2 regions of the Ferdinandcohnia sp. GQ5 genome follow, and region 2 is predicted to be linked to the other one. Evidence: riboswitches for the same ligand, from Rfam matches in the RefSeq annotation. Region 2 holds a riboswitch; the other holds the start of a gene.
What was found. Region 2 has a riboswitch for cyclic di-GMP ahead of AC6CHV_RS15410 (diguanylate cyclase domain-containing protein). Riboswitches for the same ligand answer to the same signal wherever they lie in the genome.
Positions count from the first base shown of each region.

Region 1 (7,942 bases), on a different contig from region 2:
CTGCAGATATTATGGAGGCAATGAACTACATAATGAGTAAAACGGATCATCGACCGACTATCGGGATGATTCTTGGTTCGGGGCTTGGCACGCTTGCGGATGAAATTGAAAATGCAATCGTCATCCCTTACAACGAGATTCCCCATTTTGCGAAGTCGGAAGCAGTTGGCCATGCGAATGAGCTTGTGATTGGACAATTGATGGGAAAAACTGTTGCGGCAATGAAGGGGCGGTTCCACTATTATGAGGGCTTCACGCTAGATGAGGTGACTTTTCCCGTACGTGTAATGAAAGCACTGGGCATTGAAAATCTACTTATCACAAACGCATGTGGAGCTGTGAATACAAGCTTTAGCCCTGGGGATTTGATGTTAATTACGGATCACATTAATTTAGTTGGAATAAATCCATTGATTGGTCCGAACAATCCTGAATTAGGAACCCGTTTCCCTGATGTGTCCGAGGTTTACAACAAAGGGCTACGAGGAATTGCGACTGCGGTTGCTGATGAAAAAAAGATTACATTACAACAAGGTGTGTATGCCTGGTGGAGTGGTCCAGCTAACGAAACGCCAGCTGAGATACGGATGATCCGTACCCTTGGAGCCGATGCAGTTGGAATGTCAACCGTCCCAGAAGCAATTATCGCTGTACACTCAAGCATGAAGGTTCTTGGTATTTCATGTTTAACCAACATGGCCTGCGGAATCTTAGACCAACCCTTAAGCCACGATGAAGTAATCGAGGTAGCAGGTAGAGTCAAAACAAAATTCATCGAGCTAGTAAAAGGGGTTTTAGAGAGAATAGAATAAAGAGAAGGGGACGAGGGGTAGGCCTTGTCTCGAGTGTACGTAAATAAGCAGGGGATATCTCCCCTGCCTGTTTTATTCTCTTTCAAAATCCAATACGACTGCGGTTGCAGCTCCCAAGGACTGGGAAAATGGTTCATCGTTGAAATGTATTAGTGTTTTGGAGAATGGAATTTTAAGTGCGTTTTGTGACTAATTATTTTAAAAATACCACAACAGATTTAATTTGTAAAATAAATTAGAAAATTTTGTACCTTGTTACATTTTCCTGCAGATTTGAGACTCTACTAATCTAACATTTTGGATAGAGTTACAAATACGCACACACTTTTGCTCTCTTCGCTAAATTTCGACCTACATAGACATTTTCTCACGCAAATCTGAAACCTTTTCTGCCTCTAATACGTCTAATATATTGTGCAGTTTTTGATTATCCTAATCTTAAAAAAGGTGTTGATTGAAATGAGTCGTGTTGACCGCCATTCGAAACAGAAAACGAAGCGGAAATGGCCAAAGGTTATTGGAACGATCTTTCTTGTTATATTATTAGCTATCGGTGGATACGCCGTCTATTTATATCAATCAGTAGCGAGTACGGTTGGAAAGATGCATGAAGACCGAGGTCCTTCCGACAAACGAACTACACAGATCGATATCAGTAAAAAAGATCCGATTTCCATTCTGCTCATGGGTGTTGATGAACGCTCGGGCGACAAGGGTCGTACTGATACGTTAATTATGGTTACTGTGAATCCAAATACGAATTCCATGCAAATGTTGAGTATCCCACGTGATACACGCGTTGAAATTGTTGGCAGAGGAACTCAAGATAAAATCAACCATGCCTACGCATTTGGTGGCGTTGATATGACGATTGATTCCGTCGAGAACTTCCTAGACGTACCGGTGGATTATTATATAAAGGTAAACATGGAAGGTCTGCAACAAATCGTTGACGCGCTTGGCGGAGTTCAAGTGAACAGTACATTTGCGTTCTCATATGATGGTGCGTCATTTTCCGAAGGAACTCAAACTCTAAACGGAGAAGAAGCCCTTAAATATGCAAGAATGCGCTATGACGATCCTCGTGGTGACTTTGGTCGACAAGATCGTCAAAAGCAAGTCATCCAAGGGATTATCAACAAAGGAGCAAGTTTCTCTTCCGTCACCAAATTTGATGACATTCTTGGAGCACTTGGCAATAACGTCACAACCGATATTTCCTTTGACGAGATGAAAACTATACAGGCAAACTACAAGGATGCCCGTCATAACATTGAGCAATTCAGCATCGATGGTGTCGGCAAAACCCTAGACGCATGGTACTGGATCGTCTCCGAAGACGAACGCCAAGCTGTCTCATCCCGCTTGAAAAAACACTTAGAAATCGAATAGGTAGATATGCAAAGGGGTTCGGTGGGACACAGGGACAGGTCCCTTGTCCCACCACATCTTGGAATTAGAAGTTGGTAAACAACCGGTTATAATACCGGTTGTTTTTTTATGCCTTACATGTTTTCCTCCTTTTTCCACATACTAATGGAACAGACTCATTGTTTCAAAGGAGGGTCCTTATGATGAAATTCAAATTTTTACTTTGTATAGCATTATTATTTCTTTCGGTATCGCCTGCTTCTGCTGCGGAGAAGAAGTCACCGTTTTTTGGTGTGAGCGCTACGGTCGTACAGGTCGAGGAAGGTACTTTTGAGGTAAAAACGAAGGGCGCTGAGGAAAACGAAGGATTTGTTTTTTCACCTAGAGGGGTAAAAGGTGGGGAAACAATTATATTTGAGGTTCAGGTGAAGGGAGAGGCCGCCGTTTACTTACTTGTGGATGAGACTGATGCAAGAGGAACTTTTTTAGCTGAGACGGTATCGCCGGTGATTGGCTTGCATGATCCGTGGCGGACGATTCAGCTTGAGGTCGAGCTGCAGGATACCACCTCCCAGATTGACGCGATGGTACTCACGAACAAACAAGAAAAAACCAAATTCATGTTTCGTAATGTTAAAGTAAGTGTAAAAAAATGAAGGATGCCAACACTGGCATCCTTTTTCTGAGATAAAAACTGGTCACCAACACTCTCAGAAAAAAAGACCTGGGATTCTCTCCCAAGTCCTACTCTACTTTTTTCGATAGTTCATCTAGCTTCGCTTCCATTCGTTTAACCCGCTTTGAGAACCGTACCACATAAACGAGTACCGCTATTATGCTTAATGGAACGAGAAGTGCAAATAATTGAAAAAGAATGTCACCGATATTTACCACTACTGAAGTTCCTCTCTTCCCTTTTTTCTATAATATACCATGGCACTTGTGGAGGAGTCCATCAGCCTTCTGGGACAAGGAACCTGTCCCTGTGTCCCAAGGTTCAGCTGGGACCCAAAGTGGAGGTTACAGCGGCGGCTGGAATCCTGGCACATGAAATTTGCCCTAAGGGTCCTTCCCCCAGCACTATTTGTCCCAGGCTTGGATGAGTTCGTTTAGTTCGCCGGCGTTTTCTTCGAGTTGTTTGGCGCTTTTGGCGACTTCTTCCATGGAACTACTGGATTGCTGGGCGGTTGCGGATACTTGTTCAACGCCAGCAGCTGATTCTTCAGCGACAGCCGCAATTCCTTCGATGGCACCGCTAATCTCTCTTGTATCTTCAAGTACCCCGTATAACGAGCTTGACATTGCTTCTATTTGTGTACCGATTTCTTCAATTGTTCGTTTCAATTCATTAAAGGTTTTTCCGGTCGTTTGAATTTGGTTGGTGCCTTCTTCAACGGATTGATAGCCGTCATCTAAGGATTGAACGACCTGCTTTGATTCTGTTTGGATACCTTTTACAATCTCTGTGATCTCTGCGACCGATTTACCAACCTGTTCTGCAAGCTTTCGAACCTCATCGGCAACAACCGCAAATCCTCTTCCGTGTTCTCCTGCGCGGGCTGCCTCGATTGCTGCGTTTAATGCTAAAAGATTCGTTTGCCCCGCGATCTCCTGAATAACTTTAACAAGCTTCGTAATCTCGTTTGTTTTATGGTCCAGACCAACAACAAGCGCGTGTGACTGTTTCATTTTTTCATAGATGCTCGACATTTGTTGAATCGATGTTTCCATATATGAACTGCCGTCGTTTGTCATGGCAAGCATGCCTTGTGATTGTTCCTTAATACTATCGCCCTTAACCGCTACATGCATGATTTCGTCCGAGAACGTGGACATTTTTTCAATTAATGTGGTAGCAGACGTCGCCTGGTCTTCTGCACCGCGTGAAAGTTCCTCCATTGTGACTGCTATCTGCTGACTGCCCGCCATAACCTCATCCGCATACTGGGTCAATTCTTCACTTTGACCAGTGACACTGTCGGAGACGACAACCATTTTCTTAAACATGCCTTTTAAATTTTCATTCATCTCATTAACCGCCAAAACAAGCTGACCAATTTCATCTTTGAGCTTCGTTTTAATTGGGTCCGATTGAAGATTGCCATTGGAAATCGCCTTCATTCGACTTGCAACACTTTTTACCGGTCTAGCAATCACCACAGAGGTATAAATCGAAATCACAATTCCTAAAATAATCACAGCAGCTGTGACCAGAAGTCCTACAAAGTTCACGGATTGACCATATTTCACAACGTCCGTACCCGTTGAGACAATCTGTCTTTCTCGATCATCCGTGAGCTTTTTAACTTGTTCCATCAATTCATTTGACTTCGGCTGGATATACGTCTTCAAATTATGCATCGCAAGCTCAGTATCCCCGCTATCATAAGGGGCAAAAACTTTTTCCTTCATCAATTCACGCCAATTTTTCATTTCTCTTATAAGCTCTTCAACCTCTTTTACCTTCATTGCATTTAATTTTCGATCCGTTAAATCAAATTCTACCGAGTAAACATCATACTCATTTCTATAGGTATCATCCCCATACAGTACATACGCCCTCGCAAGCGCAATACTCTGGGCAATATTGTATTTCAAACTATCATATTCTAGTAAAACGGAGAGTTCCTCCGACACAACATCGTCCGTTTTCTGATTCATATTGGACACCGCTATGTAATTATAGGTCGCTAAGCCTATACAAAGGATGATAATGGCAAAAAAACTAACAAATAACCTTGTTCGAATACTTTTCATCTATGGTACCTCTTCCTCGTAGAATAGTAGAAAATCAGGCAAAAAAATAAGACCAATCACTAAAAGAATGGCCCAACAAGCGTACATTATTGGCAGCCAGGCGATCATGGTACAGTGTACGGTAGACCCTAGGCTTTGCGTCCAATCCTTTCGGAGAGTTTGCCCTATTCTGATATACGTTTTCTTCTATTAGTATATAAGTTTTTCTACTCTTCAACAATAGACCACATCATAATTCCCATTACTTTTTCACTACTAATTCTAGCAACAATTTCATAAAATCTTCCTTATTCGCCGGTAGAACCTCAGGTAACTCCACATTCACCTTCATCATCTTCGAATCCCTCCATTTTTCTGGGACAAGTGACCTGTCCCTGTGTCCCATCTTCTAGTAATCTAGTATTGCCGGATTTTTGATAGATATACATGTTTGGGAGAGAAATTTTGATAGATTTGAGTAAGGGAGAGTAAAAAAGGAAGAAACGAAAAAGCCAGCCCGGGGGCTGACTTTTTAGTTACGAGCGGAAGTAAGTGCCTGCTCGATCACGCGCATATTTTTCAACGTTTCATCAAGGTTGTACATCGGTTGTTTATTAGAAAGAACACTTTCTGCAAAATGCTCCACCTGAAGCTTATACTGGTCACCTTGCACCGTTTCTTCACGTTGGCCTCCTTCGTTGTTCACCACAAGCACACCGTTTCCACCTTCATTGTCAGGACGGAATGCATGCTTCACTACGATCGAACCTTTCGTGCCGACCACTTCATACTGCTCCTTAAATGATTGCTCAAAACTAACATCAAAGTTCGCAATTACGCCACTTTCAAACTTCAGCGTACCTGCTGCCGTAATGTCGACGTCATGTGTCGGGTGAATGTTTGCAGCTGCCTTCACTTCAACTGGCTCTTCACCCGTAATCAAACGACTTGCATGGATGCAATAGCAACCCACATCATATAACACGCCGCCACCAAGATCCTTTTGCATCTTAATGCTTCCAGAATTCAAATCATGGAGGAAGGAGAATGTTGAGCGAATTAACTTCACATCACCAATTTCGCCTCCTGCGATCATTTCTTTCACACGGTTATGCTGTGGATGGAACTGATACATGAACGCTTCCATGAAAATCACATTGTTTTCTTTAAAAGCTGTCGCCATCTCTTCCACGTCTTGTGAGGTCAATGCTGCTGGCTTTTCACAAAGCACATGTTTTCCGTGCTTCGCAGCTTCAATCGCCCATTGTTTATGTAGTTGATTTGGAAGCGGAATGTACACCGCATCAATTTCAGGGTCATTCAATAAATCGGTGTATGATTCATAATGCTTTGGAATGCCAAGGTCAACAGCAAAGTCTTTCGCCTTCCCGCTTTCACTCGCAACAGCCACAACCTCTGCATTATGTGCACGCTCCATCGCTGGAATCACTGTATTTCGCGCAATTTTCGCGGTTGATAAAACACCAAAACGAACCTTTGTCATCTGAGTTCCTCCTAAATTATTGAATCAAATGCGCCTTGGCGTATTTGCGCCCGATTTTTTTCGAGCTTTCTCGAAAAAAATCCACTGAAAAATCGTGGCATCCGCCGGAGGCATAACTTTATTCAGCCAAGGGTTATACTCCTTAAATTGTAAACTCTTTTACCATTGTCTTACTAATATAAGTAGTGGACTTCTAAGCAATAAAGTTACTAAACAATTACATATTCTCATATTTTAGGAGATTACGAAAGGCTTTATCTTGAAATAAAAAAAGCCAGAGTTCATCCTCTGACTTCATCCTTAAAATTGATCAAGTTATACAGAGTGACAATCTTTTAACTTGCCAATTAAATCCTGCATAACCTCTTCAGTTGTGATAGTAGTTGTTTCTTCTACTTTTTTCTGAATGTCTACCATTATTTTTAAAAGTTGTTCAGAACTCATACTTTTTACCTACCATTTTCATTTTCCAATTAAAATCCATTTTACACTATTCAGCAAATTTTGCAAAGGAAAATTGTGACAAAACTTCAACAAAAAACCCCTAACGATTTATCAGGGGCCAAAACTTACTTATTGTACTGGAGGAGGTCCGTCACCCATATGAACTCCATCCGCAAAAACTGATAATAACACTTCGCCATTTTCGTGAACAAACGGAACAGCGACCATTGTGTAGACTTTCCCCTCAGAGTTAGGCATTTTTATTGCCATAATCTGATTAGCCCCGACAAACTGGTATCCGTTACTCTTTTTATCTGCTTTCACCACTTTAAATTCATTCGATTTCAATATGCTCGCAACCGCCTTGTTACGCTCTGCTCCTTGCAAATAGTCGCCACATCCGCAATCATCCCCATGAGCAAATGCAGTATTTCCAGGTAGTACAAGCATTAACAACACCAGCACAATCCCTAAAACTTTGACAAAGTTCCCCATTCAAAACCCTCCCTTTAGTAGCTTCATTCTACAGATTACACAGAAATCGACAAATTCCTTTATTTTCTGTAAAAATGGTACTAAAGGTAGGGCACTTCATTCTGAACTAGTTCTATTAACCTATTCGTATTTAAAAAGTCAATACAACCTTGCAAACCTCATCTTTATTGTTAATGACTTCTTCCAGTGCTGCTTTGATATCAGTAAATTCGAAGGTATGTGTATGCATTTTTTCAGGTGTAATGGCACCCGATTCTAGTAATTCGATGACATGTGGGAATCGATAATTGTTCAGACGTGATCCAACTACATCGACACCTTTTTTTGTAAAAGCGACTTGTGGAATTTCTGATGGTTTGTTACCAGTCCCTAATGCGACGATTCGACCTGCAGGAGAAACGAATTCCAATGCCTCTTCTAAACTTCTCGGTGAGCAAACAGAGTCAACAATCACGGGTATACCCTCTCCATCCGTAAACTCGTTAATTGCTTCTGCTAGGCTCTCCTCAAGAACATTTACCACTCGGTCTGCACCCATATCTGTTGCACGCTCCAAACGGTTGTTCACAAGATCCGTCAT
Region 1 is NZ_JCAXEW010000028.1:23,730-31,671, reverse strand. It holds gene AC6CHV_RS24350 (purine-nucleoside phosphorylase) at 1-812, shown strand, start outside; gene tagU (polyisoprenyl-teichoic acid--peptidoglycan teichoic acid transferase TagU) at 1,272-2,204, shown strand; gene AC6CHV_RS24340 (hypothetical protein) at 2,384-2,839, shown strand; gene AC6CHV_RS24335 (DUF4083 family protein) at 2,928-3,077, opposite strand; gene AC6CHV_RS24330 (methyl-accepting chemotaxis protein) at 3,264-4,940, opposite strand; cyclic di-GMP riboswitch class I at 5,029-5,114, opposite strand; gene AC6CHV_RS24325 (Gfo/Idh/MocA family protein) at 5,452-6,423, opposite strand; gene AC6CHV_RS24320 (YwzD family small protein) at 6,739-6,867, opposite strand; gene AC6CHV_RS24315 (hypothetical protein) at 6,997-7,362, opposite strand; gene AC6CHV_RS24310 (zinc-binding dehydrogenase) at 7,493-7,942, opposite strand, start outside.
Region 1: linked by a shared signal. The riboswitch ahead of AC6CHV_RS24330 (methyl-accepting chemotaxis protein) and the one ahead of AC6CHV_RS15410 (diguanylate cyclase domain-containing protein) in region 2 are both predicted to bind cyclic di-GMP.

Region 2 (7,942 bases):
TAGAATGCAGAAAATATTGAAGGAACATCTTGTTATGGTTGAGGGAGGAAAATCAACGTATTACCGTTTTATATAAGTGTAGTAGTGGAAATTCACTTCTATATTATTTTTAAGCGAGATGGATCAAAAGGCATTGGTAAATAAGGGATACGAATGCTTTTTTGTGGACAGGGCAGACAAAAGTATTTGTAAAATCCAGGAAAAGGAAAAAGTGACATTAGAATCGATGATAATTGTAATTTATTTCCATTTCTGTATCTTTTTTAAGCGAAAATGACCAAAAAGCATACGCAAATAGGGATTGCGAATGTTTTTTTGAGGATAGGTGAAACAAAACCATTCAGAAAATCCAATAAAAGGAAAAGGTAACTTTGGAATCGGCATGAATTGTAATGAAATTCCATTTCCGAATGATTTCTAAGCGAAAGTGATCAAAAAGCATACGTAAATAGGGGATACGAATGCTTTTTTGAGAATAGGCAGCACCAAACCATTCGCAAGATCCAATAAAAGGGAAAAATAGCCTATAAGTTGAGTAAGAATGTAACGATTTTCAACTTATGCATTATTTAAAAACGAAATATTGAACGCATAGTCTTTGTTTACCCCAGAAGCAAAAAAGATAAAACGCAATAAACGAACACAAGGACCGTATCGGTTATGATACAGTCCTTGTATTCGATGCTAGCTCCAAGAAAGAGCATCTCGGCTCTCTTATCTAGCCAATCCCCTCTGAGGGAAAAAGATGCCTTTTTCAGTACTTGTGGACCACGACAGGACGGCTAAGCTTCAGAGGTAGGCACAAGAGTACCTACCTTCAGCTGGAATTCGGGCACCTTGCGCTTTTCTGTTAGTTCTGTCCCATCTTAAATTCTAGGAAAAGCTGGTTATAGATGGCGAGGTTCTTTTTCCCAAGGTTTTCATACACCTCAAGCTTTTCGGTTAGCTCTGGAGATGGGTAGAAACGCTCATCAGACACCATATCTTCTGGCATATATTGTAGTGCTTCTTTGTTTGGAGTAGAGTAGCTGACGTATTCCGTGTTTTGAGCTGCTACTTCCGCATCCAGCATAAAATTAATAAACTGATGTGCGCCATCAATATTTTTGGCTGTCTTCGGAATGACCATATTGTCAAACCAGAGGTTAGAGCCTTCGCTTGGTACGACATAGTTCAGATCCTCATTTTCCCACATGATATCAGCGGCATCACCCGACCAAACAATTCCAATCGCAGCCTCGCGATTTTGAATCAGTACTTTACCCTCGTCACCAACAATTGCTTTTACATTTGGGGTAAGCTTCATCAGTTTTGCCTTTGCTTCAATTAAGTGGTCAAGATTAGTATCATTCAATGAATAACCAAGAGAGTTAAGCCCCATTCCAATGATTTCTCTGGCACCATCAACCAAGATGATTTCATTTTTTAGGGAAGGGTCCCAGAGATCATTCCAGCTTGTAAATTCTTTACCATCAAGCATGGTAGAGTTATAGACAATGCCGACCGTCCCCCAGAAATATGGGACTGAGTACTGATTACCCGGATCAAAAGGAAGATCCATGAACCGTTCATCAATGTTTTTTAAATTTGGTAGTTTTGAATGGTCAAGAGGGATGAGTAAGTCCTCTTGGCGCATTTTATCAATCATATATTCAGATGGCACCGCGATATCGTAGGTGGTTCCACCTTGTTCGATTTTTGTCATCATCGCTTCATTAGAGTCGAAGGTTTCATAAATAACCTTGATTCCAGTTTCCTCTTCAAAACGATCGATGAGTTCTTCGTCGATATAGTCGCCCCAGTTATAAATCGTCAAGGTGTTCCCACCAGCGAGACCCTGAGATGAATTTAAATGGTGGATAAGGTAGAGTAACCCACCTGATACTAGTGCAATTGCTATAAAGGCACGGATGAGTTTCGTCATTTTCGAACCCCCAATCCACGTGTGTTTCCTCGTTGTGCAATAAAGTAATATCCAACAACAAGAAGCATTGTAAAGATAAAGAGAAGAGTTGACAATGCATTAATATTTAACGAGATTCCTCGTCGTGCAAGAGAATAGATTTCAACAGATAGCGTTGAGAAACCATTTCCTGTTACGAAAAATGTAACAGCGAAATCATCGAAGGAATACGTAAGGGCCATGAAAAATCCAGCAAAAATTCCTGGTGTGATGTAAGGAATAATCACCTTTGTTAGAACCTGCCATTGGCTTGCTCCGAGATCTCTCGCTGCATCAATTAAAGAAGGACTCATCTCTTTTAGTTTTGGCAGTACCATAAGTACAACGATTGGAATACTGAAGGCAATATGTGAAAGTAACACAGAATAAAATCCTAATTTAATTCCAGCCATTGTTAATAAAATTAAAAAGGAAGCACCGATAATGACATCAGGACTTACAATCAAGACGTTATTTAACGATAGTAAAGTATTTTGAGTTTGTCTTTGTTTAATCGAATGAATCCAAATGGCTCCAAGCACGCCAATAATGGTCGATACAAGAGCAGAAAGCAAGGCAATCACAAATGTATTTAACACGATGATTAGCAGTCTAGTATCCCCGAATAGCTCCTTATACCAATCCAAGGTAAAGCCCTCAAAATTGCTCATCGTGCCACCACTATTGAATGAGTAATACACGAGATAGAAAATCGGTGCATATAAAATGAAGAAAATAATAAATAGATACGCCTTAGAAGAAATAGCCAGTTTATCTCTCATTTTTAGCACCTCGTTTCTTGCGGTTTCCAGTTGCGACCATAATTAATACCATAAAAATAATCAGGAAGACAGCTATTGTTGAACCCATGCCCCAATCCTGAGTGACAAGAAACTGCTGTTCAATAGCAGTACCAAGTGTAATCACTTTGTTTCCTGCAATTAGTCGTGTCAGCATGAATAATGATAAAGCAGGAATAAATACAACCTGACAGCCAGATTTTACCCCTTGAATCGTAAGTGGAAAAATCACACGACGAAACGTAGTCCATTTAGATGCCCCAAGGTCGCGAGAAGCATCTAGCAGACTAGGGTTTAATTCATTTAACGAGTTGAAGATTGGTAAAATCATAAACGGAATAAAAATATATACAGATACAAACACAAAGCTAAAATCCGTAAATAATAATTGTTTAGAGCCAATACCAAACACTTCAAGAATCGCATTCGCTGTGCCATAAGTTCCGAAAATTCCAATAAAAGCATAGGCTTTTAATAGTAAATTAATCCAGGATGGAGCAATGATTAATAATAACCACAGATGTTTATGTTTTGTTCTTGTAATTAAATACGCTGTCGGATATGCAACTAATAGAGTTACAGCTGTAATTAAAAACGCATACCAAAAAGAGCTCAGCGTCATTTTTAAGTAAACGGGTGTGAAGAATGTTTTATAGTTTACTAAAGATAAATTTCCCTCAATATCAAAAAAAGAATAATAGACAACAAGTGTAACCGGAGCGATAACAAATATGAGAATCCATAATGCATAAGGGATAAAAACAAGATTACGTGTTACCTTATTTTCCATGGCTTTCCCCGTCCACGTATGCCTCTAAACGACGATCATATTCTTCTTCTGTTTCACCAAGACGCATAACGTGTATTGCCTCTGGGTCAAAATAAAGTCCAATTTCTTCGCCAACTTTAGCCTTCTTAGTTGAATGAACAAGCCACTCATTTCCATCCTTATCCAAACCGCAAATTTCATAATGTACTCCTCTAAATAACTGGGAATCCACTACAACTTGTAGTTTTCCTTTTTCAACAGAAGTAATTTCTAAATCTTCTGGACGGATGACAATTTCGACTAATTCATTGTCTGAAAAACCTTGGTCAACGCATTCAAATGTCTTTCCGACGAATTCTACGAGAAAGTCTCGATGCATTTTTCCTTTTACGATATTAGATTCACCGATAAAATCAGCAACAAAACGATTGATTGGTTCATCGTATATATCAATTGGGGTACCACTTTGTTGAATTTTTCCTTCATTAAGTACAAATATCTCATCAGACATGGCAAGAGCTTCTTCTTGGTCATGGGTAACGAAGATAAAAGTAATACCAAGCCGCTTCTGAAGGTCGCGAAGCTCGTATTGCATTTCGGTACGAAGCTTCAAATCGAGAGCGGATAATGGTTCATCCAATAAGATAATCTCGGGTTCATTAACAATTGCACGTGCAATCGCAACACGCTGTCTCTGACCACCTGACATTTCTTGAATTTCACGATTTTCATAGCCTGCAAGATTAACAAAGCTTAAAGCTTCTTTTACCTTTTTATCTATTTCAGATTGCTTCAATTTCTTTATACGTAACCCAAAAGCAATATTTTCAAATACATTAAGATGTGGAAACAGGGCGTAATCCTGAAACACTGTATTTACTTGACGTTTATTTGCAGGTGTCGTATTTACTTTTTTACCATTAAAATAAACCTCACCACTTGATGGTTCAATAAATCCTGCGATTAACCGAAGTATCGTGGTTTTTCCACACCCAGATGGACCGAGAAGAGTATAAAATTTTCCTCTTTCTATTTCAAAGCTAACATTGTCGAGAACAGCTGGATCATTGTCATACTGCTTTGTGACATTTTTAAATTGGATAATAGGTATACTGTTCATAGCAACCCCCTTCTTTCTATTAATAGAGATAAGATTCATAACGTAATCCGGCATAATTATACACGAATCGGCAAAAAAAACAATAATAATTATAATTGTCAAGTCAGAAAACTAGGGAAGACTATTTTCTTATTGAAACAAGAGAAGTGTATAGGGCATTTGGGATAGGAAAATTTTCCCGTTTTTAGCAAAAGATTATAACGATTTCATTGACCAAAGAGGAAAATAGAAATATAATTATAGTACTATTTAAAATACTCTTTCTTTAATGAGTTAATTGGATAAAGTAAGGGCAAATTCATTGAAAGATGAAGACGCAAAACTATAGGGGCTAAAGTTCACTAGTGTTCAAAATGGAAGATAAAAAGGACCGAGAAGTTCAAGGCGGCGTAGCTTTTTTGTACCAGAGCGTATGTAATTATACGTGAGGAACGTAGAAGTAAGCCAACCCAGAAATTCTATGTGTCATTTTTACCTGAGTTTTGGAACATCCTCATTTTGGACATGCCAGCCAGTTACCGAGTACAGCTCGTATCGAAAGAACGTAGATTAATCGGTATATGATTAGTCTTTTTTTATACCAATTTATTAACAATATGTTGCTACTATATTACTAGATTTTTGGAATTGGAACATTTCAAACGAATTTTGGAACATCCTCTAAAAAAATTTGGAAGTGATTACATGGAGAAAACAATCCAGAATCTTAACTTGCTAAAAAAATTAAGCGAACTAATTGAGATGATTGGTTCTGAGAAGACTCTAATTTCTGACGAGGTTCGTACTTTACTTAATCAAACATGTCAGGAAAAAGAAGAACAAGAGATTACCAGTACCCTTTTAAATCAACTCCAAGAAATAAACGAACAAATGGAAAACATGCATTGGATGAATAAGCATTACCGAATCCTACATGATTTCGCACAAGTCTGCAGTAAAACATTAAATGAATCCGTCCTTCTCCAAAAGTCTTATGAAATGGTTTCACGTGTTATGCCTACTGATGCATTTTATATTGCATTGCATAATCCTGGTGACAAATATATTCATTTAGTCTTTATTATGGATAATGGCGAACCAGCTCCTCCAAGTACCGTAGACTTTGGCGAAAACTACACATCAAAAGTCATCAAAACAAGGGAAATCGTCCACCTCAAACATCAAAACCAGAACATTGAATATGATACGAAAATGGGTGAGGGGGACGAGGACACAAGCTCCTGTCTTTTTGTACCCGTTGTCATTGATGACCAGGTCAAAGGTGTCATCTCAACTCAGAGCTTTAAAGATTTTGCTTATCGGAAAGAGCATGAGGAACTACTACAAATGATCGGAGCGCAAGTGATCAACTCGATTGAAACAGCAAGATTATATGAAAAAATTTACACAATGTCTCGTACGGATGAATTAACAGGTTTAAAAAACCACCGTGCCTTCCATGAGGATTTAGCACAACTGATCAAAAATGAGAATGATGAAATAACAGTTATGATGATAGACTCTGATGATTTAAAACAGGTCAATGATCGCTTTGGGCACGATGCTGGTGACCTATATTTACAGGTACTAGCATACGGAATGAAAACGGTATGTAATGAAAAGTTTGAGGGGTATCGTTATGCCGGAGATGAATTCATGATTCTGATTAAAAATAGCAGTGACACGTGTGTAAAGGAAATTTACGCAACATTAAATGAGTATTATAATGAAAATCCAATCATCATGGAGAATGAAAAAATCATTGTTTCGATCAGTACGGGTGTCGGGATATATCCACACCATGGAACGACCGTAGATTCTTTAAAAAAGGCAGCCGACCAAGCGCTATATGCTGCAAAAGAAAGTGGAAAAAAACGCATCGTAATAGCGAAATAAAAAAGCTCATCCAAATGGATGAGCTTTTTACTCGTTGTCCAGCTCCAGGCACCATCGGCTCGAGGTCACAAGCCAATCGCTTCTGAAGGTAAAAATCACCTTCTGTCAGCGCTCGTCTTGTGCTTGTCGCCGATAGGCGGGGGCCCTGCGCTTTTCTTAGTTGATATGGGCAATAATACCTTCTTCGTCGTCCAACACAAGTTTGATTCCGGCATATGGGTCACGGTTAAGAAATTCGCCTAGCCATAAACGAATTGCTTCAATTAAGTTCGCCATAATGAGAACCTGCTTTCGATCGTTCACGTATACTTCTGCGGAGAATCCGTAATCATCGTCATACATCAGCTCCACTTCAACCTCTTCAGGCTTTACTTGCTTTTTTAAGCCGATATAGACACAAACTGCATTTATAATTTCCTGTTCAGAAAGTATTAGCGCTGCCATGGATCAGTCTCTTTTTTCTTTTTATCTTTAATCATGACGAAGATTTTTCGAATGATGGAGATCAGAACGTAAATCGCAAGAACGTTAATCATTAATCCTAAAAATGAACCAAGCATACCCATTCCACCTAAAAGACCTCCGAATAGGAATCCTGCAAGTCCACCAAGCATAAGACCTTTCATTAATCCACCAGACATGAATCCACCTTTTGGAGTGGTAGGAGTAGTAGATTTGTTCGTAACATTGTTGTCTTGTTTTTTCTGTTGTTGCTGGAAGTTTGATTTATTTTTGTTCCCAATATTACTATTGAATCCTCTTTTACCTGATTTGTATCCCTTTGCTTCTACAGACGTTGGTTGGTCTTGGAAAACAAAGCTCCCAAGCGGGGAAAAAATCAAAGTAAGTGCTACTAATGCTGATAATATCTTTTTCATATGATAGAAATACCTCCATAAGTTAGTTAATTTATTTATAATAGTATACCTTATTATCCAATCTATTGCGCTTTGCAATACCTCCTCATCAACTTTCTCTCTTATATACGATGAAAGCAGAGTTTGGTTTCGCTTTTTTTAAAAAATACGATTGGTAAATAGTAACAAGAGCCCTAACGAAATTGTTAGGGCTCGCAGAATGTATTACATAAACATATCAAGGATCAAGACAATACCCAAACCTACAATAGAAGTTGTGAATAGTAATAGACCCCATGTCTTAAAGGTATCTTTAATGCTTAGACCAAAATATTCTTTAAATAACCAGAATGATGCGTCGTTAACGTGTGTGATTGTGTTACTACCAGCCGCTGTTGCAAGAACCATTAATACTGGGCTAACATCAAATGTATCGATTAGAGGACCTACAATACCAGCAGCAGTTATCGCTGATACAACACCTGTACCTGTAGCAATACGAATTAAGGCAGTAATAAACCAAGCCATAATCAACGGTGAAATTGTAGTATTTTCCATCATCGAAGCAATATAGTCACC
Region 2 is NZ_JCAXEW010000012.1:36,841-44,782, forward strand. It holds gene AC6CHV_RS15385 (NERD domain-containing protein) at 1-76, shown strand, start outside; gene AC6CHV_RS15390 (extracellular solute-binding protein) at 851-1,924, opposite strand; gene AC6CHV_RS15395 (ABC transporter permease subunit) at 1,921-2,724, opposite strand; gene AC6CHV_RS15400 (ABC transporter permease subunit) at 2,714-3,532, opposite strand; gene AC6CHV_RS15405 (polyamine ABC transporter ATP-binding protein) at 3,522-4,631, opposite strand; cyclic di-GMP riboswitch class I at 4,913-4,976, shown strand; gene AC6CHV_RS15410 (diguanylate cyclase domain-containing protein) at 5,316-6,506, shown strand; gene AC6CHV_RS15415 (DUF2653 family protein) at 6,663-6,950, opposite strand; gene AC6CHV_RS15420 (hypothetical protein) at 6,938-7,384, opposite strand; gene AC6CHV_RS15425 (gluconate:H+ symporter) at 7,589-7,942, opposite strand, start outside.